One region of the Streptomyces sp. NPDC021749 genome, then DNA from elsewhere that is predicted to be linked to it. Evidence: riboswitches for the same ligand, from Rfam matches in the RefSeq annotation. Region 1 holds a riboswitch; each other region holds the start of a gene.

Region 1 (7,959 bases):
GCCTCGCGTGCCGGGCTTCTTGCGGTCCGCTGAGACGACCAGGGCGGCCAGGAGCGTCGTCAGGGGTACCGAGGCGACCAGGCCGATGCTGCCTACGAGGGTGCGGACGATTTCCTCGGCGACCACCTCGCTCGTGGCGACCGTACCGACGCTGCTCTGTGCGATCGAAAACAGCAAAAGCAAAGGCAGGGCGGCTCCTGCGTAGGCCAGTACGAGGGTGTTGACGACGGAGGCGATGTGGTCCCGGCCGATCCGCATCGCCGCGCCGTACAGCTTCCGCCAGCCGGCCGACGGGTCCGCCTCGCGCAGCTCCCAGATCGCCGCGGTCTGGGTGACCGTCACATCGTCGAGCACGCCCAGCGATCCGATGATGATCCCCGCCAGCAGCAGACCGTGGATCTCGATGTTCGGATAGAGGCCGTGCACCAGGCCCGTGGTGTCGTCCGTATTCCCGGTCAGCAGCGCCCAGTTGATGAACACCGACCCGAGCAGCCCGATCAGCAGCAGCGACGCAAGTGTGCCGAGCACCGCGACCGAGGTGCGGGCCGTCAGGCCGTGGCACATGTACAGCGCGATCAGCATGATGGCGCTGCCCCCTACCACCGCCACCACCAGCGGATCGGAACCCTGCAGGATCGCCGGCAGGATGAACAGAGTCAGGACGACGAAGCTGGCCGCCAGCGCCACCAGCGCCAGCACCCCGCGCAGCCGCCCCACGACGACGACCGCCAGGGCGAAGATCCCGGCCAGGATCCACATCGGCACGGACCGGTCGACATCGCTGACCGAGTACTGGAGTTCCTTCGGCGCCTTGGGGGAGTACGCCACCACGACGTCCTGACCGGTGGAGTAGTGCCGGAGCGAGTCCGGCGTCACCACCGTCTGGAACGTGCGGCCGGCGTTCTCGCCCGTGGTGACCTTGATCGTCGCCTGCTGGCAGGGCCTTCCCTTCGCTGCTCCCCCGGTCGGCTGCTCCCCGGTAGGTGATGGCGGCTGGGGCTGCTGTTCGGCATGCACATCCGCACAGTTCACCTCCGCCACTTTGATCACGCGGGCCCGTTCCGTGGGTTGGTCGAAGCCCACCCCGGACGGTTTGTGCGGTGGCGCGCCGCCCGGCCAGAGCACGACCAGGCCGACCGCCACCGCGGCCGCGAACGGAATCAGCACCGCCGCGATCACCTTGCGCAGATGCCGGGAGACGGGCGCGGCCGGTCCATGGCCATGACTGTGTCCGTGCCCCTGCCCGTGCCCGTGGCTGTGGCTGTGGCCGTGGCTGTGACCAGGGCCGTGATCATCCCCGCGCCCGGGCTCGCGCGGGCCCGACTGCGCACCGAACTGCGACTGCACACCGAACTGCGACTGCGGACCCGACCGCGGGCCGAACTGCGACTGCGGACCCGACCGCGGGCCGAACTGGGGACCCGACTGCGGACCGGGCTGAGGGTGGGGCTCGTGAGTGCTCACCGCTCGATCATTGCAAGACGTCGGGCCGCTGTCGGGGCCCCGTTCCGATGAGTCCCCTCTGTACCCGTTCCGATGAGTCCCCTGTGCACCCGTTCTGACGGGCCCCCTGTTCACCCCGCGGCGTCGGCCGCTACCGTGGTGCCACCTTTGCAATCGCGGGAGCTCGGAGCACCGGGCTGAGAGGGCGCTGACCTTCGTCCCAGCGGTGTTTCACGTGAAACACCGGCGGACGGATACGGCTGCGTCGACCGCCGAACCTGTTACCGGGTAATGCCGGCGTAGGGAGTTGGGTCTTATGACTCTGCAGGATGCACGCACGCCCGAAAGCGGAAGCGGTGCCAGCGGCGAGCCGAAGGAGATCGGCTGGCACAAGGGCTATGTCTCCGGATCGCGCCCGGACCTGCGGGTACCGGTTCGGCGAGTGCACCTCACCAACGGCAAGGACGTGACGCTCTACGACACGTCAGGGCCGTATACCGACCCGAACATCGAAACCGACGTCCGCCGTGGGCTGGCGCCGCTGCGGGAGAACTGGATCATCGCCCGCGGCGACACCGAGGAGTACGCGGGCCGGCCCATGCGGCCGGAGGACGACGGCCTCAAGCACACCGCGCCGCGCGGCGGGCTCAAGAACCTCGACGCGGTCTTCCCCGGCCGCCCGCGCCAGCCGCGCCGCGGCCGTAACGGCGCCGCGGTCACCCAGCTCGCCTACGCGCGGCGTGGCGAGATCACCGCGGAGATGGAATACGTCGCCCTCCGCGAGAACGTGAGCCCCGAGTTCGTACGCGACGAGATCGCGGCGGGTCGGGCGGTGCTGCCGGCCAACGTCAACCACCCGGAGATCGAGCCGATGATCATCGGCAAGAACTTCCTGGTGAAGGTGAACGCCAACATCGGTAATTCGGCGGTCACTTCCTCCATCGAGGAGGAGGTGGAGAAGATGACCTGGGCGACGCGCTGGGGCGCCGACACGGTCATGGACCTCTCCACCGGCCGCAACATCCACACCACCCGTGAGTGGGTGCTGCGCAACTCCCCCGTCCCGATCGGCACCGTCCCGCTCTACCAGGCGCTGGAGAAGGTCGACGGCAAGGCCGAGGAGCTGACCTGGGAGATCTACAAGGACACCGTCATCGAGCAGGCCGAACAGGGCGTGGACTACATGACGGTGCACGCCGGTGTGCTGCTCCGGTACGTCCCGCTCACCGCCCGCCGCAAGACCGGCATCGTCTCCCGCGGCGGCTCGATCATGGCCGCGTGGTGCCTGGCGCACCACAAGGAGTCGTTCCTCTACACCCACTTCGAGGAGCTCTGCGAGATCCTCGCGTCGTACGACGTGACCTACTCGCTCGGTGACGGCCTGCGTCCCGGCTCCATCGCGGACGCCAACGACGAGGCGCAGTTCGCGGAGCTGAAGACGCTCGGCGAGCTGAACACCATCGCCAAGCGGCACGGCGTACAGACCATGATCGAGGGCCCGGGCCACGTCCCGATGCACAAGATCAAGGAGAACATCGACCTCCAGCAGGAGATCTGCGAGGAGGCCCCGTTCTACACGCTCGGCCCGCTGACCACCGACATCGCGCCTGCCTACGACCACATCACCTCCGGTATCGGCGCGGCGATGATCGCCTGGTGGGGCACCGCGATGCTCTGCTACGTCACGCCCAAGGAGCACCTCGGCCTGCCGGACCGCGACGACGTCAAGACCGGCGTGATCACGTACAAGATCGCGGCCCATGCGGCGGACCTGGCCAAGGGGCACCCGGGCGCCCAGGAATGGGACGACGCGCTCTCCGACGCGCGCTTCGAGTTCCGCTGGGAGGACCAGTTCAACCTGGCCCTCGACCCGGACACGGCACGCGCCTTCCACGACGAGACGCTGCCCGCCGAGCCGGCCAAGACGGCGCACTTCTGCTCGATGTGCGGGCCGAAGTTCTGCTCCATGAAGATCAGCAGGAGCATCACGGAGCAGTTCGGCGGTGACGACGGCTCGACCCCCGAGGAGATCGAGGCGGGCATGCTGGAGAAGTCGAAGGAGTTCGCGGCGGCGGGGAACCGCGTGTACCTGCCGTTGGCGGACTGATCGGCGAACGGTGTGGAGAAGGGCTCCGTCGGTGCTTCCGACGGGGCCCTGACGGTGCCTCCGGTGGGGCCTGCGGCAGGCCCTCCCCCCCCGTGGGGCCTCCGGCGGGCCGTCCCGCGGGGCCTCCTCCATCACCCCCCCAACCCCTACTCCGCCCCCTCCTCAGGCCCCCCGTGGTCCGGGCTGGTGAAGTCCGGGCTGGAGTAGCGCGGGCGGGAGGACGAGGGGCCGGTTTCGGGGCTGGAGAACTCGGGGCGGGTGTAACCGAGGGTCGGGATGCGGCTCTCGGAGGCCGGGGTGCGGCGGGGGACATAGCGGACGGGGTCGTTGTCCGGGGCGGCCGTGGGGTCGGCGAGCGCCTCGCGCAGGAAGGGCAGCAACCCGCGTTCCAGCAGGGCCCGCCGCCACGCCTCACGGGCCTCGTCCAAGGCCTCGTACAGCTCGTCCGTTCTGGCGGACTCGGCGGACGGGCCGTTGCGCAGTGCGGTGATGACCAGGCAGGTCATCGCGACCAGGGAGCCGGCCGCGGTGAGCGCCGCGAACACCCAGCCCACGCTGATCAGCGGCTGCGCCAGCGACTTGTCCGGGCTGACCGCGCGCAGGACGTAGCCGATGACGAGGAAGAGCACGGCGGCGATACCGGCGAGGACCGGGGCGAGCACGGTGATCATCGCCGCCAGCCCGGCACCGGTGTTTCCGGCCTCGTCCGCGGCCGGATCGGTGGCCGAACCCGGTCCCCCTTCGGCGTCCTCCCCGTGCTCCCCGGCGTGCGCCGCGGGGCCGGACGCCGGGCCGGACGCGGCCGGTGCCGGTGCCCGCAGCTCGGCACGGAGCTGGACATAGCGTTGGTATTCGGCCGTCGCGCAGGCGGCGATGGCGGTGGTCGCGCTGAGCGCCATCGTGCGCAACTGCTCGGTGTTCAGATGGTTTCCCGTGGCGGCGGTGAGGTCGTCCGGGCGGTATTCCGCGGTACGCAGCGCCTCATCAAGGAGCCGCGCGAATTCCGCGCGGTCCTCGTTCAGCAGGTGCGGAGCGCTGTTCATGTGCATCCCCCGATGCTCCGTAGGGCCGTACGGCCGGCGTGGGCCGGGCAGTGGGCGGAAACGGAGGAGAGCCTGCTACGGATAGACCGATGGTAGAGCGACTCCGGTACGGGGTGACAGAGAGTTTGCGGAAATTGAGTAACCGCACGACCGGATCCCGCCGGTGTCTCCCCTCGTTCCCGCCCGTACCGACCGTCCTGCCGGTCCGGGGGATACCTGCCCCGGTAACGCTCAGGCAGTCAGGGGGAGTTGGACGACCAGCAGCTTTCCGGCCATCGTGATGCCGCCGTCCATGGCGATGGCCAGACCGTCGGCGTAGACGTGCGGACCGTCGACCGCGATGCCGTCGCCCTCGCCGTCCTCCGCGCCGACCTCGCCCAGGAGGTACGGGATCGGGCTGTGGCCGTGCACGACGCGGTCGCCGCCGTAGGCGTCGAGGAGTTCGCGTACGGCCTGCGAGCCGGACTCGTCGCGGAAGGCGAAGCGCTTGGTGAACTTCCGGAAGAGATCCCAGACTTCGTCGGCGTCGCTGCGGGTGAGGACCTCGTGGACGGTGTCGTTGACCGCCTCGATGGAGTCGCCGTATTCGAGGTAGGCGGTGGTGTCGGAGTGCACGAGCAGATGCCCGTCCTCCTCCATCACGGCGTCCAGCCGGGCCATCCACTGCAGGTGGTGGTCCTCCAGGCGGTCCATGTCGGTCTTCTGGCCGCCGTTGAGCAGCCAGGCGGCCTGGAACGAGGCGGTGCCGGCGCCGGACTGCACAGGGGTGTCGCCGAACCGCTTGGCGCCCAGCAGCAGCAGCTCGTGGTTGCCCATCAGGGCCTTGCAGTAGCCGCCGGCCGCAGCGGCCTCCGCGGACAGCTGCATGACCAGGTCGATCACGCCGATGCCGTCCGGGCCGCGGTCGGTGAAGTCGCCGAGGAACCACAGCCGGGCGTTGCCGGCGGCCCAACTGCCGTCGGCGTCGATCAGGCCCTCGGCGGCCAGCGCCTCGCGCAGCTCGTCGTAGTAGCCGTGCACATCGCCGACGACGTAGAGCGGGCCCATGCCCCCGGGCGCGTCGGAGCTCGTGGCCGGGTCGGGGACCGGCGCGACGGACGGGCGGTCGATGAGCGTGTCGGTGCGGCCCGGGGTGACGACCGGGAGGTCGCGGGCGGTCGGGGTGTAGTCCTCGGGCAGCTCGACCGGCTGCGTGGCCGGCGGCACCGAGGGGGGCGCGGCGGGCGGCGCGACCGGGGTGCCGGCGGGCACATGGAGCGGCGGGCCGGCCGGCGGCACGGGAGACCCTGCGGACGCACCGGCGGACATTCCGGGCGGCGGAACGGACGCCGGAGCTTGTCCTGCCATGGTCCACACCATGGGTCCCTGACTGGCCCCCTGAGTCATCGACCCCTCCACCGTTGCGCCGCCGTGCACCTCTCGGACCTTGCCTGGTCGACGGCGGTCCGCGGTGTCGTGCGCCCATCATAGGAATGCCGATCGCGGGTTGTGACGCACCCGGGGGTGGTCAATCCGCTGGAGCCTGGCATTCGCGGCTGATTTCTCCCGGGATCGCCTGGTTTTTCTGTGTCAACGCGGGCGCCTCGGCGTCGTCCGGTGCGCCCGTTCGTTCTGGTTCGGCGGCGAGTTCAGGCGCCGGCGGGTCCTCGTGGCGGGCTGATGGTCGTGCGCGTCGACCGCCGCTGGGAGGAGGTGCGCACGATCAGATCGGTCGGTATGACCTGCTCGATGGGGCGTCCGGTGTCGAGCCCCTCGATGGCGTCGATGAGGATCTGCACCACGGCGGTACCGATCCGGCGCGGTTTGAGGGAGAGCGTGGTGATCGGCGGTTCGGTCGTGGCGTAGACGGTGGACTCGCTGCAGCAGACCAGCAGCAGGTCCTCCGGGACGCGCAGGCCGTAGCGCCGGGCGGCGGCGAGCAGATCGGTGCCGTTGGGGTCGAAGAGGCCGTAGACGGCGTCCGGCCGGTCCGGGCGGGCCAGCAGCCGGTCGGCGGCCACCGCGCCCGCGCACGGGTCGTGGGCCGGGTACGACTCGTAGACCGGGTCCTGTCCGACCCGCTCGCACCAGCGCAGGTACGCCGTGGTCGAGAGGCGGGTGTAGGTGTCGGTGGTGGTGCCGGTGAGCAGGCCGATGCGGCGGGCGCCGGCGTCGGCGAGGTGGTCGAGCAGGCCGAGGACGGCGGCTTCGTGGTCGTTGTCGACCCATCCGGTGACCGGGAGCGCGCCGCCGGGGCGGCCGTCGGAGACCACCGGGATGCCGTGCCGGACGAGTTCCGTCACGACCGGATCGCCGTCGGCGGGGTCGATGACGACCGTGCCGTCCAGGGCGACGTTGGACCACACGTCGTGCCGGGAGGTCGCGGGGAGGATGACCAGCGCGTAGCCGCGGGCCAGGGCCGCGGAGGTGGCCGCTCTGGCCATCTCGGCGAAGTACGCGAACTCGGTGAAGGTGAAAGGTTCATCCCCGTACGTGGTCACGGTCAGGCCGAGGAGCCCGGACTTGCCGGTACGGAGGGTGCGGGCGGCTGCGGACGGGCGGTAGCCCAGCCGGTCGGCCACCTCGCGGACGTGGCTACGGGTGGCATCCGGGAGCCGGCCCTTGCCGTTGAGCGCGTCGGAGACGGTCGTGATCGACACACCGGCTGCGGCGGCCACATCGCGGATGCCCGCACGCCCCAGCCGGCGACCGGTCGCCCGGCTCACCTGGTGCTTCCCTGCTGCTGTCATGGCGAGCCGATAGTAGGGCTCGATAGGGCCATTCGCGGGGCGTTGACTGCGGTGGCGGAAAGGCACGTTTCTGCAAGGTGATGGGTCATCATATACCTTGCAAAATAAGGCAGTTGGGCGTTGAGGTGGCTGTTTGGGGGGAGATTTTCCGGATCGGCCTGGCGATCGGTTCAGGTCTCGAAGAGGTCTCAAGTCACCTTGACGAGGGATGCGCGCCACGGCGCAGGCCACCGGCGCGCGACTGCGAGTGGGGCGCGCCCCGAAGGTCTCACGCTGGCCCCGTCCGGGTGATCTTGGTGCACGGGTGCGGGAGGGTGGGCCGCGCGCCCGGCTTCCGGCCGGGGCTGCCGCCGAACGGGTCAATCCTCTTAAGGTGTGCAGTATTGGAGATGGACGGGACGGTCGAGGAGGACCTGCGGTGAGCGAGAAGACCCCGAAGCTGCGTACGGCGCTGGACGGCATCCCCACCTACAAGCCGGGGCGGCCGGCGCCGGCCGATGGTCCCGTCACCTACAAGCTGTCCTCCAACGAGAACCCCTATCCGCCGCTGCCGGGCGTCCTGGAGAGCGCGGTGACCGCCGCGGGGTCCTTCAACCGCTACCCGGACATGGCGTGCACCGGCCTGATGGCGGAGCTG
Region 2 (7,959 bases), on a different contig from region 1:
TGGAGTTCACCTTCGGTGCGGAGGTGACCGGGATCGCCGAGAAGGACGGCCGGGTGGCGGGCGTCGAGCTGGCCGACGGCCGGCTGGAGGAGGCCGCCTTCGTGGTCGCGGGCGTCGATCCGGCCCGGCTGCCCGGGCTGCTCGGCGGACGTGAGCCCTACGGCGCGGACGCGGTGCGGCCGCGGACCGGCCCGGCGGACCGCGCCCCAGGGCGTCTGACGGTCTGTCTGGCCCTGCGCGGGGCCCGCGAGGCGGGCGCGGCGCACCGCACGGTGGTGCATGCGGCCGACCGCGCGGCGGAGCTGGCCGGGGTGTTCGGGGACGGCAGCGGGGGGCTCGGGACGCCCTGTGCGCGGCCGACGGTGACGGTGCTGCGCCCGGACGACCCCACGACGCGGCCCGACGGGGAGCACGAGGCGGTGACGCTGTCCGCGACGGTCGCGCCGCACGGCCCGGTGGACCGGCCCGACGGTCCGGCCGTCGAGGAGGAGGCCGACCGGCTGGTGGCGGTGGCCGAGGCCGCGGTGCCGGGGCTGCGCGAGCGGGTGCTGTGGCGCGAGGTGCTGCCGCCGGCGGACGAGGAGCTGGTACCGGCCCCCGCGCTTCCGGGCCAGGAGGGCCGTTTCCTGCGGCCCGGCAACCGCACCCGGATACCGGGGCTGTACGTGGCCGGCGGCTGGTCCCATCCGGGCGGCGGCCTGGCGCACGCGGGAATGTCCGGGGCGCTCGTCGCGGGCCTGATCGTGCACGGCGACGACTGGCACGGCTCCACGTAGGGCCGGTCCGGGGGAGCCGGGGACGGTCGGCTCAGTAGCGGTACGGCTGGCCGTCGTAGCCCTGCTGCTGGTACGGCGGGTAGGGCTGCTGCTCGGGCGGCAGGTCGTCGCCGCGCTGCTGGGGGACCCAGAGCCCGCCGGGCGGGGTCTCGCCGTAGCCCTGGCCGGGGTTCGGTCCCGCCGGCTGGTCCTGGCCGTCGTACGACTGCCCGCCGTAGGACGCCTGGCCGTAGGGGTCGGGCTGGGCGTAGGGATCGGGCTGGGCGTAGGGGTCGTAGGGCGCGGCGTACTGCTGGCCGCTGTAGGAGTCGGAGTAGCCGGCCTGGCCGGAGCCGTCGCCGTAGGCCGCGTACGGGTCGCCGTAGGTGTCCTGACCGGCCGCGGGCGAGCCGTAACTGCCGTCGTAGCCATAGCCGTTGGCGTCCGCGGCGCCGCTGCCCGCCGTGGTGTCCGCGGTGGTGTCCGCGGTGGCACCGTACGCGTCGTAGCCGGAGTAGCCGCTGTTCTGCGGGGCACGGGCATCCGGGCTGTAAACGCCGTATTGACCGGTTTCCTCGGGCATCGGCTGCGGCGCGTAGACGGTGGTGGTGTCGAAGGGCTGGGTGTCGAAGGACTGGGTGGCGAACACGCTGCGGTCCTGCGGGTCCTGGTACGGGTCCGGGCCGCCGTAGCCACCCGTGCCGTACCCGTCGGCCGCGTAGTCGTAGGAAGCCTGACCGGCGTAGGTGTCCTGACCGGCGTAGGTGTCCTGACCGGCGTAGGTGTCCTGACCGGCGTAGGTGTCCTGGCCTGCGTAGGTGTCCTGACCGGCGTAGGTGTCCTGGCCGCCGTAGCCGTCCTGGCCGGGGAAGCCGGGGCTCTGGAAGCCGCCGGTGCTCTCGAAGGTGTCCGGGCCACCGTCCGGACCGCCGTCCAGACCCCGGCCGGGACGGGCCTGGGGGACGTCGGCGGGACCGGCGCCGGGGCCGTCGGCGGGCGGCACCGCCTCGATGCCGGAGACCTCCAGGGACGGTTCGGCGGCGGGCGGACCGGACCGGCGGCCGCGGCGCCGCCGGCTCTCACCGGGTTTCCTGCCGCCCAGCGTCCAGCCCTCGGTGAAGCCGCGCTTGAAGGAGAGCGTCACATTGGTCTGGCCGACGGCGAACGCGATCAGACCGGCCCCGATCACGATCACCGAGGGGATGACGACGCCGACGACCACGCCGAGGAAGCCGGCGAAGGCGAGCAGTCGCCAGCGCAGCCGGGCCTTGTACTGGAGCAGCACCTCGCCCAGCAGCCACAGGGCGACCAGGCCGAACGCGATGTAGAGGATCGTCCAGCCCATATACGCCCCTCTTCCGCCGCTCGCCGGCCACCGTGATCAGGGCCGCTGATGCAGCCCTAGATTCTCGTAGATTTCCAGAGTCGCCGTGGAGTGGTTGAGGGTAATGAAGTGCAACCCGGGCACGTCCTCGGCCATCAAGCGCGAACACAGCTCGGTCGCGTACTCGATGCCAATGGAGCGTACCGCCGCCGGGTCATCCTTGACGGCCAGGATGCGCTCGGCCAGTTCGGGCGGGAACGCGGCATTGCTGAGCTGCGCGAACCGCTCGATCTGACGGACGTTCGTGACCGGCATGATCTCCGGAATGATGGGTGTCTGGCAACCCGCCGCCGCGACCCGGTCGCGGAGCCGGAAGTAGTCCTCCGGGTAGAAGAACATCTGGGTGATGGCGAAGTCCGCGCCGGCCCGGCACTTGGCGACGAAATGGGTCACGTCGGTGTCCCAGTCCGTCGAGCGCGGGTGCATCTCGGGGAAGGCGGCGACGCCGACGCAGAAGTCGCCGGACTCCTTGATCAGCCGGACCAGGTCGGCGGCGTAGGAGACGCCGTCCGGATGCTTGACCCACTCGCCCATGGGGTCGCCCGGCGGGTCGCCGCGCAGGGCGAGCATGTTGCGGATCCCGGCGTCGGCGTACTGGCCGATGATGTTGCGCAGGTCCGCGGTGGAGTGGTTGACCGCGGTCAGATGGGCCACCGGGGTGAGGGTGGTGTCCGTGGCGATGCGCTCCGTGGCGCGCACCGTGCCGTCACGGGAGGTGCCGCCGGCGCCGTACGTCACGGAGACGAAGGTCGGGGAGACGGCCTCGATCCGACGAATGGCGTTCCACAGGGTCCGCTCACCCTTCTCGGTCTTCGGGGCGGCGAACTCGAAAGAGTAGGACTGCTTGCCGGAGGCGAGCAGTTCACGCACGGTCCGTGCGCGATCAGTCCTGGTGGAAGCTGTACCTAGGGCCATACGGGCAGGTTAACCAGCAGCCGGTCACACACCAACCGTCATCGGCGTTATGCCTGGTTGGTCCGCTTCATGTCCAGTGGGTGGACATTTTGCGGCCCGACGGGCCCGGAAATCCGCGCCGGGAGCAGGTCCGTCCCGGTCAGGCGTCCCAGCTGCGGATGCGCTTGGCGAGTGCGGCGGTCGCCGCGCCCGGGTCGTCCGCCTCCGTGATCGCGCGGACCACCACGACCCGGCGGGCGCCGGCCGCCAGCACCTCGTCGAGGTTGCCGGCGTCGATCCCGCCGATCGCGAACCAGGGGCGCTCGGGGGCGCGCGCCGCGGCGTACCGGACCAGGTCCAGGCCGGGGGCGTGCCGGCCGGGCTTGGTGGGCGTCGGCCAGCAGGGGCCGGTACAGAAGTAGTCCACGCCCGCTTCGGCGATCGCGGCGTCCACCTCGGCCTCGGCGTGCGTGGAGCGGCCTATCAGGACGTCCGGGCCGAGCAGCGCGCGGGCGGCCGGGACCGGCAGGTCGCCCTGGCCGAGGTGCAGCACGTCGCCGGCGGCGGCGTGCGCCACGTCCGCCCGGTCGTTCACGGCCAGCAGCTTGCCGTGCCGCCGACAGGCGTCCGCGAAGACCTCCAGGTGCCGCAGCTCCTCGCCGGCCTCCATGCCCTTGTCGCGGAGCTGGACGATGTCGACCCCCGAGGCGAGCACCGCGTCCAGGAACTGCGGGAGGTCGCCCTGCTTCTTGCGGGCGTCCGTGCAGAGATAGAGCCGGGCGTCGGACAGGGCCTGTCGTGTGGTGTTCATGGGCGGCTTCCCCCCAGGTCAGGGGCGTACGGACCGGGTCTTCCGGTCCGTACGCCCCGAAGGCGGTGATGGATCGAGGTGGCTGCGGAGGCCGCCGCGGCTGCCGGGGCGGCCGCGGCGGCGGGGACGTCAGACGGCGAGCGCCTGGGCCCGGCGCTTGACTTCCGTGCCGCGGTTCTCGCGCAGCGCCTGGACCGGGGTGCCGGGCAGGCTCTCATCCTCGGTGAACAGCCACTCCAGCATCTCCTCGTCGGTGAAGCCGTCGTCCTTGAGGAGGGTGAGCGTGCCGACGAGGCCCTTGACCACCTTGTCGTCCTTGATGAAATCGGCGGGCACCTGGAGCACCCGGTTCTCGCCGCGGCGCACCGCGATCAGCTGGCCCTCCTTGACCAGCTGCCGGATACGGGTCACCTCGACGCCGAGCCGTTCGGCGATGTCGGGGAGGGTGAGCCAGGCGGGAACGAGTCCATCGATCTTTGCGTCAATCTCGGTCACAGGACAAGCCTGCCACCTCGCACTGACAGCCGGTAGCCGGGCATCCCCATCAGGGGTTTCCGGCACACCGGAGAGTGACGACGCGCCCGGGGCACGCCCGCCGGTGCGCCTGCCGTGCCCCGCCGCCCCGATGCCCCGATGCCCCGATGCCCCAGGCTCCCGCCGGTTACTGCGCCGCGGCCTTCAGCGGCACCGCCGCGTTCGACGCCCGCTCCCGGTCCAGTGCCACGCCCCGCTCGATGAGCTTGCGTCCCTGGGCGAGGTCCCGCGGCCGCCCGACGGCGAGCAGCGCGACCAGCCGGCCCGCCGGGCTCCCGCCGGCCGGTGTCCCGCCCGGACCTCCGGCGCCGCGCAGCCAGAGCACCGACCAGGCCGCCCCCGACGGGTCGCCGCGCCACACCAGCTCGTCGGTGTCCACGTGGTGGCCCACGTACTGCACGAACCGGCCGAACTGCTCGGACCAGAAGTACGGGACGGGGTCGTAGACCAGCCCCTCCGATCCGGCGCGGGCGATGTTCTCGGCGACCGTGCGGGGACCCTGGAGGGCGTTGTCCCAGTGGTGGACCAGCAGGCGGGTGCCGTAACGGGTGGAGGGGAAGGAGGCGCAGTCGCCGACCGCGTACACATCGGGGACGGAGGTGCGCAGCTGTTCGTCGGTGAGGACGGAGCCGTCCTCGACGGAGACCTCGACGCCCGAGCCGGCCAGCCAGGCGGTGGCGGGGCGGGCGCCGATCCCGACGACCACCGCGTCGGCGGGCAGCATTGTGCCGTCGGCCAGGGTGACCGCTCCGGAGGTGACGGACGCGACCCGGGCCCCGAGCCGCAGCTCGGCGCCGGCGTCCGCGTACCAGCCGGTCATGTGGGCGGCGACCTCGGCGGGCAGCGCGCCGGCCAGCGGCCGGTCGGCGGCCTCGACGACGGTGACCGAGCAGCCCGCCTCCCGGGCCGCGGTCGCGAACTCCGCGCCGATCCAGCCGGCCCCGACGACCACGATCTCGTGCTGGGCGGCGAGCACCGGCCGCAGCCGTTCGGCGTCGTCGAGGGTGCGCAGCAGGTGGACGCCGGGCAGCCCCTCGCTGCCGGGCAGCGTGATCGGGTCGGCGCCGGTGGCGATCACCGCGTGGTCGTACGGCACCCGGCCCTCATCGGTCTCGACCACGCGCTCCTCCGGGACCAGGGCGGTGACCCGGCGGCCGAGGTGGAGGTCGATGCCCAGTCCGGCGAAGTCGACGTCGAAGGCGGAGCCGTCGGCCTTGCCCAGCAGGACCGCCTTGGACAGCGGCGGGCGGTCGTAGGGCTGGTGCGGCTCGTCGCCGATCAGCGTGATCGTGCCGGGCCAGCCCTGTTCGCGCAGGGCGACCGCGGTCTGCACGCCCGCGATTCCGGCGCCGACGATCACCACACGCGGCGTGTGGTCCGGGGCCTGGGGGGACTTGCTCTGCTCGCTCACCCGATCACTCTAGGACGGTCGGCGACGCGGCTCGCAGCAGCGCGCAAGGAGATCTCTGACACACCGTCATGGACCGCCGTCCGGGTCCGGCGGGGCACCGCGCCGGACCCGCGGTCCCTTACGGCCCGTCGCGGCCCCGTACTAGGGTGACGGGTACACGCACTCGCGGGAGCCCGGGCGTACCGGGCTGAGAGGGAGGCTGGCCGGCCTCCGACCGTACGAACCTGATCCGGGTCATGCCGGCGAAGGGAGGGGCTGGACGCCCATGCATCCACCAGCCACAGCAACCACAGGCCACCCCGATGTGCTCGTCATCGGGGGCGGCATCATCGGGCTGGTCACCGCCTGGCGGGCGGCCGGCCGCGGACTGACCGTCGCGGTGGCCGATCCGGCACCGGGCGGCGGAGCGGCGTACGTCGCGGCCGGGATGCTGGCCGCGGTCACCGAGCTCCACTACGGCGAGCAGACCCTGCTGGGCCTCAACCTCGCGTCGGCACGCCGCTATCCGCGGTTCGTCGAGGAGCTGGAGGAGGCCGCCGGGCAGCCGACCGGCTACCGGCGGTGCGGCACCCTGGCCGTCGCCCTGGACGCCGACGACCGGGCCCATCTGCGCGAACTGCACGCCCTGCAGACCCGCTCCGGACTGGACTCCCAGTGGCTCGCGGGCCGGGAGTGCCGCCGTCTGGAGCCGATGCTGGCCCCCGGCGTACGCGGCGGGCTGCGGGTCGACGGCGACCACCAGGTCGATCCGCGCCGGCTGGCCCACGCACTGCTGGTGGCCTGTGAGCGCGCCGGGGTGGTCTTCCACCGCACCCGTGCGCAGCGGCTGACGGTCGACGCCGGGCGGGCCACGGGTGCCCAACTCGCCGACGGCACACGGCTGTCGGCCGGGCGGACCGTACTGGCGGCGGGCAGCCACAGCGGCCGGCTGGCCGGGGTGCCCGAGGAGGTACGGCCGCCGGTGCGGCCGGTCAAGGGCCAGGTGCTGCGGCTGCGGCTGCCGGACATGCCGGCCGGTTCGCCCGCCTTCCTGTCGCGCACCGTACGGGCCGTCGTCCGCGGCAACCCGCTCTATCTGGTGCCGCGGGAGAACGGCGAACTGGTCGTCGGCGCCACCAGCGAGGAACTGGGCTGGGACACCACGGTCACCGCGGGCGGCGTCTACGAGCTGCTGCGGGACGCGCACGAGCTGGTCCCCGGCATCACCGAACTGCCGCTCGTGGAGAGCTGCGCCGGGCTGCGCCCCGGCTCCCCCGACAACGCCCCGCTGCTCGGCCCGACCGAGCTGCCGGGCCTCCACCTGGCCACCGGCCACTTCCGCAACGGTGTGCTGCTGACCCCGGTCACCGGTGACGTGATGGCCGACCTGCTGACCACCGGGAGCCTCCCCGACGAGGCCCGCCCCTTCAGCCCCGCGCGTTTCACCGCCACCTCTGAGGCCGCGCGCCCCCGTCTCCTCCAGGAGCAGCCCGTATGAGCGCCCCCAACCCCACCGTCTCGGTGTCCGTCAACGGCGAACCCCGCGAGATCCCCGGCGGACTCACCCTCGACCGGCTCGTCGCGACCCTGTCCTCGGCACCGTCCGGGGTGGCCGCCGCGGTCAACGAGGTCGTGGTGCCGCGTACGCAGTGGCCCGCCACCCCGCTCGGCGACGGCGACCGCGTCGAGGTCCTCACCGCGGTGCAGGGAGGCTGACCCGGCATGACCGAAACCGACCTCTCCCCCGACACGCGCGCCGACGCCTCCCCCCGCCTCTCCGACCCCCTGACCATCGCCGGCACCACCTTCACCTCCCGCCTGATCATGGGCACCGGCGGCGCGCCCAGCCTCGACGTTCTGGAACGGGCGCTGCTCGCCTCCGGTACGGAGCTGACCACGGTCGCGATGCGGCGGCTGGACCCCACCGTGCAGGGCTCGGTGCTCTCCGTCCTGAACCGGCACGGGATCCGGGTGCTGCCCAATACGGCGGGCTGCTTCACCGCGGGCGAGGCGGTGCTCACCGCCCGGCTCGCCCGGGAGGCGCTCGGCACGGACTGGGTCAAGCTGGAGGTCGTCGCTGACGAGCGCACCCTGCTGCCCGACCCGATCGAACTGCTGGACGCCGCGGAGACCCTGGTGGACGACGGCTTCACGGTGCTGCCCTACACGAACGACGATCCGGTGCTGGCCC
Region 3 (7,959 bases), on a different contig from region 1:
GCGCAGTGGACCGACATCCCGGCGGCGGCCCGCGAGAAGCTGGCGAGCGAGCTGCTGCCGGAGCTGATGACCGTCGTTCGGCACATTTCGTGCGACGACGACACCACCCGCAAGACGCTGTGGAAGCTGCACGACGGCACGCTCGTCGAGTCCGTCCTGATGCGCTACCCGGACCGGGTCACCATGTGCATCTCCTCGCAGGCTGGCTGCGGGATGAACTGCCCGTTCTGTGCGACCGGCCAGGCCGGGCTGGACCGCAACCTCTCGACCGCGGAGATCGTGCACCAGATCGTCGACGGGATGCGGGCACTGCGCGACGGTGAGGTGCCGGGCGGCCCGGCGCGGCTGTCCAACATCGTCTTCATGGGCATGGGCGAGCCCCTGGCCAACTACAAGCGCGTGGTCGGGGCCATCCGTCGGCTGACCGACCCGGAGCCCGACGGACTGGGCCTGTCCCAGCGCGGCATCACCGTCTCCACGGTCGGTCTGGTCCCGGCGATGCTGCGGTTCGCCGACGAGGGCTTCAAGTGCCGGCTCGCCGTCTCGCTGCACGCCCCGGACGACGAGCTGCGCGACACGCTCGTCCCCGTCAACACGCGGTGGAAGGTCCGCGAGGTACTGGACGCGGCGTGGGAGTACGCCGAGAAGTCCGGCCGCCGGATCTCGATCGAGTACGCCCTGATCCGCGACATCAACGACCAGGCATGGCGCGGTGACCTGCTCGGACGGCTCCTCAAGGGCAAGCGGGTCCATGTGAACCTCATTCCGCTCAATCCGACTCCCGGGTCGAAGTGGACCGCCTCCCGCCCCGAGGACGAGCGCGCGTTCGTCCAGGCCATCGAGGCGCACGGGGTTCCGGTGACCGTCCGGGACACCCGCGGCCAGGAGATCGACGGCGCCTGCGGGCAGCTCGCCGCCTCGGAACGCTGACCCACCCGCTGGTACTGTGTGATCGAACAAATGCACATTCCGACAGGGGAGCGCCACAGCGCTGAGAGTGCGGAAGCGTCGTAGTCATACGGTGCCCGCAGACCCTTGAACCTCGCCCGGGTCATTCCGGGTAGGAAGTTCGGTCGTCACTCATGCTGTTGCGCCCTGCCCGGAGTCCCCTCCGTACGTCTCCCGACGTCGAGAGCCGCGGACACCGGGCGGGGCCGCGTCTCTTCCTGGCCAGCCAGGAGGAAATCAGTGAGCACCACCAGCAGGATCACCGCGACAGCGCTCGCCGCCGCGGTCGGTATGACCACGCTTGCCGCGTGCGGCGGCTCGGGCGGCGGGAGCGCGGACGCAAAGACCGTCACGCTCGTCAGCCATGACTCGTTCTTCGCCTCCAAGTCCGTCCTGGCCGCCTTCGAGAAGGAGAGCGGCTACAAGATCAAGTTCGTCAAGGGCGGGGACGCCGGCAAGGCCGTCAACCAGGCGATCCTGTCCAAGGACAACCCCCAGGGCGATGTCTTCTTCGGTATCGACAACACGCTCCTTTCGCGGGGACTGAACGAGGGACTGTTCACCCCCTACAAGGCCAAGGGCCTGGAGAACGTCCCGGCCGCCCTGCAGCTCGACAAGGGCCGGCACCGCGTCACCCCGCTCGACTACGGCGACATCTGCGTCAACTACGACCGCGCCTACTTCACCAAGCACAAGATCGCGCCGCCGGCCACCCTCGACGACCTGATCAAGCCGCAGTACAAGAACCTGCTCGTCACGGAGAACTCCGCCACCTCCTCTCCGGGGCTCGGCTTCCAGCTCGCCACCATCGCCAAGTACGGAAACGCCGGCTGGCAGAACTACTGGAAGAAGCTCAAGGCCAACGGCGTCGAGGTCGTCGACGGCTGGGAGCAGGCGTACAACGACCGCTTCTCGGGCTCCGCCGCAGGCGCCGGCAAGGGCGACAAGCCGCTGGTGGTCTCCTACGCCTCCAGCCCGCCGGCTGAGGTGCTCGGCAAGAAGCCCGCTCCCAAGGAGGCCCCGACCGGGGTGGCGACCGGCACCTGCTTCCGGCAGATCGAATTCGGTGGTCTGCTCAAGGGCGCGAAGAACGAGAAGGGCGGCAAGGCGCTCCTGGACTTCCTCCTGAGCAAGAAGTTCCAGGAGGACGAGCCGCTGCAGATGTTCGTGAACCCGGCGCGCAAGGACGCCAAGGTGCCCGAGCTGTTCACCAAGTACGGCACCAAGATCGACAAGCCGACGTCGCTGCCGCCGGAGACGATCACCAAGAACCGTGACCAGTGGATCAAGCAGTGGTCCTCGCTCGTCCTGAAGTAGCCCCCACCCAGCGGCGCGCACGCCCCGCGCGGGGAACGGCGGTGCGGCTCGGCCTGATGGCGGTGCCGCTCGCCTTCTTCGCGCTGTTCTTCGCCTATCCGGTGGCTGCGATCGTCGGACGGGGACTCAAAGACGGCGGACAGTGGCAGCTCGGCCGGCTCGGAACCGTGCTGACCGACCCGGACATCGTCCACGTGCTGTGGTTCACCGTCTGGCAGGCAGCGGCCTCCACCGCCCTGACGCTGCTGATCGCGCTGCCCGGCGCCTACGTCTTCGCGCGCTTCGACTTCCCCGGCAAACAACTGCTGCGCGCGGTGGTCGCGGTGCCGTTCGTGCTGCCCACCGTCGTCGTCGGCTCGGCATTCCTGGCCCTCGTCGGCCGGGGAGGACTGCTGGACGAACTGTGGGGCCTGCGCCTGGACACCTCGGTGTGGGCCATTCTGCTCGCGCATGTCTTCTTCAACTACGCGGTGGTCGTACGGACCGTCGGCGGGCTGTGGGGCCAACTCGATCCGCGTCAGGAAGAGGCCGCGCGGGTCCTGGGCGCCGGGCGGCTCGCCGCCTGGCGCAGGGTGACGCTGCCCGCGCTGGGTCCGGCCGTCGCGGCGGCCGCACTGATGGTCTTCCTCTTCACCTTCACCTCCTTCGGCGTCGTACAGATCCTGGGCGGTCCCACCTTCTCGACGCTGGAGGTGGAGATCTACCGGCAGACCGCGGACTTCCTGGACCTGCCGACCGCCGCGGTCCTCACCATGATCCAGTTCGCGGCCGTGCTGGGCGTCCTCGCGCTGCACGCCTGGACGGTGCGCCGGCGGGAAACCGCACTCCGGCTCGTGGATGCCTCGCAGTCCGCCCGCCGCCCGCGCGGCCGCGGCCAATGGGCGCTGCTGTGGGGCAACCTCCTGGTCATCACCCTGCTGCTCGTCGTCCCGCTGGTCGTGCTCGTCGAGCGGTCGTTCGCCGGCCCGGACGGCTACGGCACGATCTTCTACGACTCCCTGCGATCCGCCGCGTCCGCCGACAGCACCTTCGTCGTCGCCCCGCTCGACGCCCTGTGGAATTCCCTCGCCTACGGAGCCGCGGCGACCGTGATCGCTCTCGTCATCGGCGGTCTGGCAGCCGCTGCCCTGACGCTGCCTCGGCTTCGCAGGAGTCCTTCCGGGCGGACACCCGTGGTCAACCGGTTCGTCCGGGGCTTCGACGCCCTGCTGATGCTTCCCCTCGGCGTCTCCGCGGTGACCGTCGGCTTCGGCTTTCTGATCACCCTCGACAAGCCCCCCGTGGATCTGCGTGACTCCTGGTGGCTGGTCCCGCTCGCCCAGGCACTGGTGGGGGTGCCGTTCGTGGTCAGGACGATGCTGCCCGTCCTGAGGGCGGTCGACGGACGACTGCGCGAGGCCGCCGCGGTCCTCGGTGCCTCGCCATGGCGGGTATGGCGCGAGGTCGATCTTCCGATGGTGCGGCGGGCCATGTTGATCGCCGCAGGATTCGCCTTCGCCGTGTCGCTCGGCGAGTTCGGTGCGACGGTGTTCATCGCACGGCCGGACCAGCCGACGCTGCCGGTGGCCGTGGCACGGCTGCTGGGGCGGGCGGGAGAGCTCAACTACGGGCAGGCGATGGCCCTGTCGACCATCCTGATGGTGGTCTGCGCCGGCGCCCTGCTGGTCCTGGAGCGCATCCGCATCAACCACCCCGGGGAGTTCTAGATGACGGCACGGGCCGAGACCACTGCGCCGGAACTGCTGCGGCTGGACGGCGTGACCGTCCGCTTCGGCTCCGCCGAGCGCCCCGCCCTGGACTCGGTGGACCTGGAGGTCGCCGCACACGAAATCGTGTGCGTCCTGGGCCCGAGCGGCAGCGGTAAGTCGACGCTGCTGCGGGTGGTCGCGGGTCTCCAGCAGGCCGATGCGGGCCAGGTGCTGCTGGAAGGACGGGACCAGGCGGGAGTACCCACGCACCGGCGCGGGGTCGGCTTGATGTTCCAGGACCACCAGCTCTTTCCACAGCGGGACGTCGCGGGCAATGTTGCCTTCGGGCTGCGGATGCGACGCACCGCGCGCACCGACCGGGACCGCACCGTCGCCGAACTGCTCGACCTCGTCGGTCTCCCGGGCGCCCAACGGCGCGCCGTCGCATCCCTGTCCGGCGGGGAACAGCAGCGTGTCGCACTGGCCCGGGCGCTCGCCCCGCACCCTCGACTGCTGATGCTGGACGAACCCCTCGGTCAGCTGGACCGCGGCCTGCGCGAACGGCTGGTCGTCGAACTGCGCCGTCTTTTCGAGGAGTTGGGGACGACCGTACTGGCCGTCACTCACGACCAGGGTGAGGCCTTCGCGCTCGCCGACCGGGTCGTGGTGATGCAGGGCGGCAGGATCGCCCAGACCGGAACCCCGCTGGAGGTCTGGCAGCGCCCGGCCTCGGAATTCGTCGCACGCTTCCTCGGATTCGACAATGTGGTCGAGGCCACGGTGCAGGGCGAGGCCGCCGTCACTCCGTGGGGCAAGGTGCCGGTCCCCGACGGGACCCCGGACGGACCCTGCCGGCTGCTCGTACGTCCGGCCGGCGTGCGCCTGATGCCCGCGCCCGAGGGTCTGCCCTGTAGGGTCGCGGCCCGCACCTTCCGCGGGACCCATGTCGCCCTGCTGCTCCAGCCTTCCGGCGGACCGCAGTTGGAGGCGGCCTGCGCCCTGCGCGAGGCGCCGGAGGTGGGGGAACGAGTGGGGATCGCATTCACCGCACAGGACGTCGTGGTGCTGGACGCTGCGGACTTTGACGCCAGGGACCTCGACGCGTCGAACCCAGCGGAATAACTGGTGGGCGCGGCAGCCCAACTGCGCCTCTGTGTGTGCCTGTGCCTGTGCCTGTGCCTGTGCCTCTGCCATGGTCATGGCGCGCTCCTTTGGGGTGGTCGTGCTCTGTGGTTCGGGGATGGTCTGTTGTTCATGCGGGAGGAGGGGAATTCGGGCGACGGCCCTTCGGGACCACCAGGCCCAACTCGTAGGCGAGGATGACTGCTTGAGCCCGGTCGCGTAGACCCATCTTGGTGAACAGCCGATTGATGTGCGTCTTGACGGTGTGGTCGGTGATCGTCAGCCGTTCGGCGATCTCCGCGTTGGAAAGGCCCTGGGCGATCTGGACGAGCACCTCCACCTCGCGGCCCGTCAGCTCCTCGACCGTCCGTACGGGCACCGGCGTCGCCCGCTGCTTGACGAAGGCCGCGATGAGCCGCTTCGTCAGCTCCGGCGCGAGAAGGGCGTTCCCCTCCGCCACCACCCTGACCGCCTGGAGGAGTTCAGCGAACGTCGCATCCTTCAGCAGGAAGCCGCTGGCCCCGGCCGCGAGCGCGTCATAGACATACTCGTCGAGACCGAACGTCGTCAGCATCAGCGCTTTGGTGGCGCCGCCGGACGCCCGGGTAATCTCACGAGCGGCCTCGATGCCGTTCTTGTGCGGCATACGGATGTCCAGCAGCGCCAGGTCGGGCCGCTGCTCCGCGGCGACGCGCACCGCCTGGACCCCGTCCTCGGCCTCACCGACCACTTCGATGTCATCCTGAGTGCCCAGGAGATTGGCGAATGCGGTGCGGACGACCGCCTGGTCGTCGGCGACGATTGCTCTGATCACCAAGGGATTTCCGCTTCTATGAGAAAGCCGCCGTCGGGTCCGGGCCCGGCGGTGAACTTCCCGCCGAGCAGTTCCGCCCGCTCCTGTATGCCGATCAGCCCGTGGCCGGGGTGGACCGAAGCCGTCGGACCGGGTCCGTCGTCCGCGATGCGCACCGCCAGCCGGTTGGAGCGGTAGCCGATCTCCACCACCGTATGAGCCCCCGGAGCATGCCGACGCGCGTTGGTCAGCCCCTCCTGCACCATGCGGTATGCGGACAGCTCACAGGAGGTAGGCAGCGCGACGCGTTCACCGCTGATGCGCAGCTCGACCTCACCGCCCACCGAGCGGTGCTCCGTTATGAGGTCGTCCAGTGCCGTGAGGGTCGGCTGGGGAGCCGTGCCGGAGTTGTCATCGGGCCCGGTACGCAGGACACCCAGAAGCCGGCGCAGCTCCGCCATCGACGAGCGGGCGGAGGCCGCGATCTGCTGGAAACCCTCGCGGGCCTGGGGGGAGAGGCCGGGCATGGTGTAGGTGGCGCTCTCGGCCTGTACCGCGACCATGGAGACCGAGTGCGAAATGACATCGTGGAGTTCGCGGGCGATCGCCGCACGCTCCGCCTCGACGGTCTGCCGTCGCTCCATCTCGATCAGCTGGGCCTGTGCCGCGGTGCGTTCCCGCCGCGTTTCCTCCCGTGCGCTTACCGCATCGCCCATCGACACTGCCGCGAGGATCATCGCGGTCGGTACGAGCCACTCGGCGTACGGACTGAGCGAGTAGGCGGACAATCCCCACCTCGCAATGTGCCACTGGCTCACGATGAGCGAGAGAACCGAACCGGCGACGACAACGACCGCAGGATGGGCCACTCTGCGACGCCCGAGGGTGTAGCAGCCGATCAGCCCGCTCGCGACGGCCGCGATGTAGGGGTCGCTGCCGGCCGCGAAGCTGACCAGGGCCGATACCGCCGCGAGCGCTGCGGTGGCCGGGTATGAACGGCGCCACGGCAGAGCCGCGGTGGACGTCAGCACAGCGAGAGCGATCATCAGCGAGGGCCGCGGCACGATCACCAGTTCCACGGCAGCCAACGCGGTCAGCGCTCCGCCGGTGATCCAGGGGTATGAGGGCGACGCGATCCACCCGCGCAGCCGCTGCTGGAGAGATTTGCTCATGGCGATATTTTTCAAAATCGCGCATTGCCGCAGCGTCGCCGCACGGGTTGATCTCCCGGCCGCATGTCATGCCACGGGTTGACTCCGAGGTTCAGTTGCTCGGTTGACGCCTCGCGAGCCCGCACTCCATAGCCTCGTGATCACACGAGGAGGGAGAAATCATGGGCTATCAATACACCTCATATGTAGGGAAGCCGACGCGGGTCGGGCTGGCGACGCAAGGCCCGCCATCGTCGTCCTCGGCTGGACATCGTGTTCCGGGAAGCGCCGGCCGCGGGCCGGCGGAGTGGGACGGGGAGCGTCCTACGACGACCTGCCGCGGTTGGCGGCCGCGGGAGGCACGGGTTGTTCGCGGAGCTCGGCGCCGGCCCCAACATCCTTCGCCGCCCGAAGTGTCTGTTCGTGACCGGGCGAAGGCGCGGCACCGTCGGGGAGAGCTCCGCCCGCTGACTCCTTTGAGCCCGCGCCCGGTGACCCCGGCTCCTTCTCCGCCCCCGTGTCCGATCGCTCCCCCGGCGCCATGGGCACGTCGGCACCCTCCGGCTCGGGCTCGCCGAACCAGGCGACCGCGACCGCACCGGCCACGGCCACCACAAAGCCGAGGATGGCGACCCAGCCGAAGCCCGGGCGGGAGGAGTCGCCCAGCCAGAGGACGCCGAGGATGCCGGGGACCACGGTCTCGCCCACCACCAGCGCCGCCGTGGCGCCGTTCACCGACCCGATCTGCAGGGCGACGGTGTGCAGATACATGCCGCCGAGGCCTGCAACGAGAATCGCGTACAGAGCGGGGTCGGCGAGCATGGACGGCAGATCGAAGGGGGCCGCGCCGTTCAGCACTCGTACGCCGACGCCGAGGGCGCCGAAACCCAGGCCGGAGAGCAGACCAGCGAGGATCGCCGCCCGTCCGCCCATCAGGCGA

Evidence for each region. Region 1 has a riboswitch for thiamine pyrophosphate ahead of thiC (phosphomethylpyrimidine synthase ThiC). Riboswitches for the same ligand answer to the same signal wherever they lie in the genome.
Region 2: another riboswitch for thiamine pyrophosphate. It lies ahead of thiO (glycine oxidase ThiO); the one in region 1 lies ahead of thiC (phosphomethylpyrimidine synthase ThiC).
Region 3: another riboswitch for thiamine pyrophosphate. It lies ahead of AB0G35_RS25350 (thiamine ABC transporter substrate-binding protein); the one in region 1 lies ahead of thiC (phosphomethylpyrimidine synthase ThiC).

What each region holds. Positions count from the first base shown of each region.
Region 1 covers NZ_JBFACE010000002.1:85,711-93,669, reverse strand. Annotated here, with positions in the region: gene AB0G35_RS02235 (YibE/F family protein) at 1-1,347, opposite strand, end outside; TPP riboswitch at 1,610-1,766, shown strand; gene thiC (phosphomethylpyrimidine synthase ThiC) at 1,760-3,550, shown strand; gene AB0G35_RS02225 (hypothetical protein) at 3,697-4,599, opposite strand; gene AB0G35_RS02220 (metallophosphoesterase) at 4,825-5,940, opposite strand; gene AB0G35_RS02215 (LacI family DNA-binding transcriptional regulator) at 6,222-7,322, opposite strand; gene hisC (histidinol-phosphate transaminase) at 7,741-7,959, shown strand, end outside.
Region 2 covers NZ_JBFACE010000001.1:310,963-318,921, forward strand. Annotated here, with positions in the region: gene AB0G35_RS01380 (NAD(P)/FAD-dependent oxidoreductase) at 1-776, shown strand, start outside; gene AB0G35_RS01385 (hypothetical protein) at 808-2,100, opposite strand; gene metF (methylenetetrahydrofolate reductase [NAD(P)H]) at 2,137-3,054, opposite strand; gene thiE (thiamine phosphate synthase) at 3,194-3,844, opposite strand; gene AB0G35_RS01400 (Rv2175c family DNA-binding protein) at 3,974-4,339, opposite strand; gene AB0G35_RS01405 (FAD-dependent oxidoreductase) at 4,506-5,789, opposite strand; TPP riboswitch at 5,945-6,057, shown strand; gene thiO (glycine oxidase ThiO) at 6,055-7,266, shown strand; gene thiS (sulfur carrier protein ThiS) at 7,263-7,484, shown strand; gene AB0G35_RS01420 (thiazole synthase) at 7,491-7,959, shown strand, end outside.
Region 3 covers NZ_JBFACE010000028.1:99,570-107,528, reverse strand. Annotated here, with positions in the region: gene rlmN (23S rRNA (adenine(2503)-C(2))-methyltransferase RlmN) at 1-930, shown strand, start outside; TPP riboswitch at 965-1,085, shown strand; gene AB0G35_RS25350 (thiamine ABC transporter substrate-binding protein) at 1,189-2,265, shown strand; gene AB0G35_RS25345 (iron ABC transporter permease) at 2,322-3,971, shown strand; gene AB0G35_RS25340 (ABC transporter ATP-binding protein) at 3,972-5,075, shown strand; gene AB0G35_RS25335 (response regulator transcription factor) at 5,206-5,892, opposite strand; gene AB0G35_RS25330 (sensor histidine kinase) at 5,886-7,040, opposite strand; partial or broken gene AB0G35_RS25325 (hypothetical protein) at 7,581-7,959, opposite strand, start outside.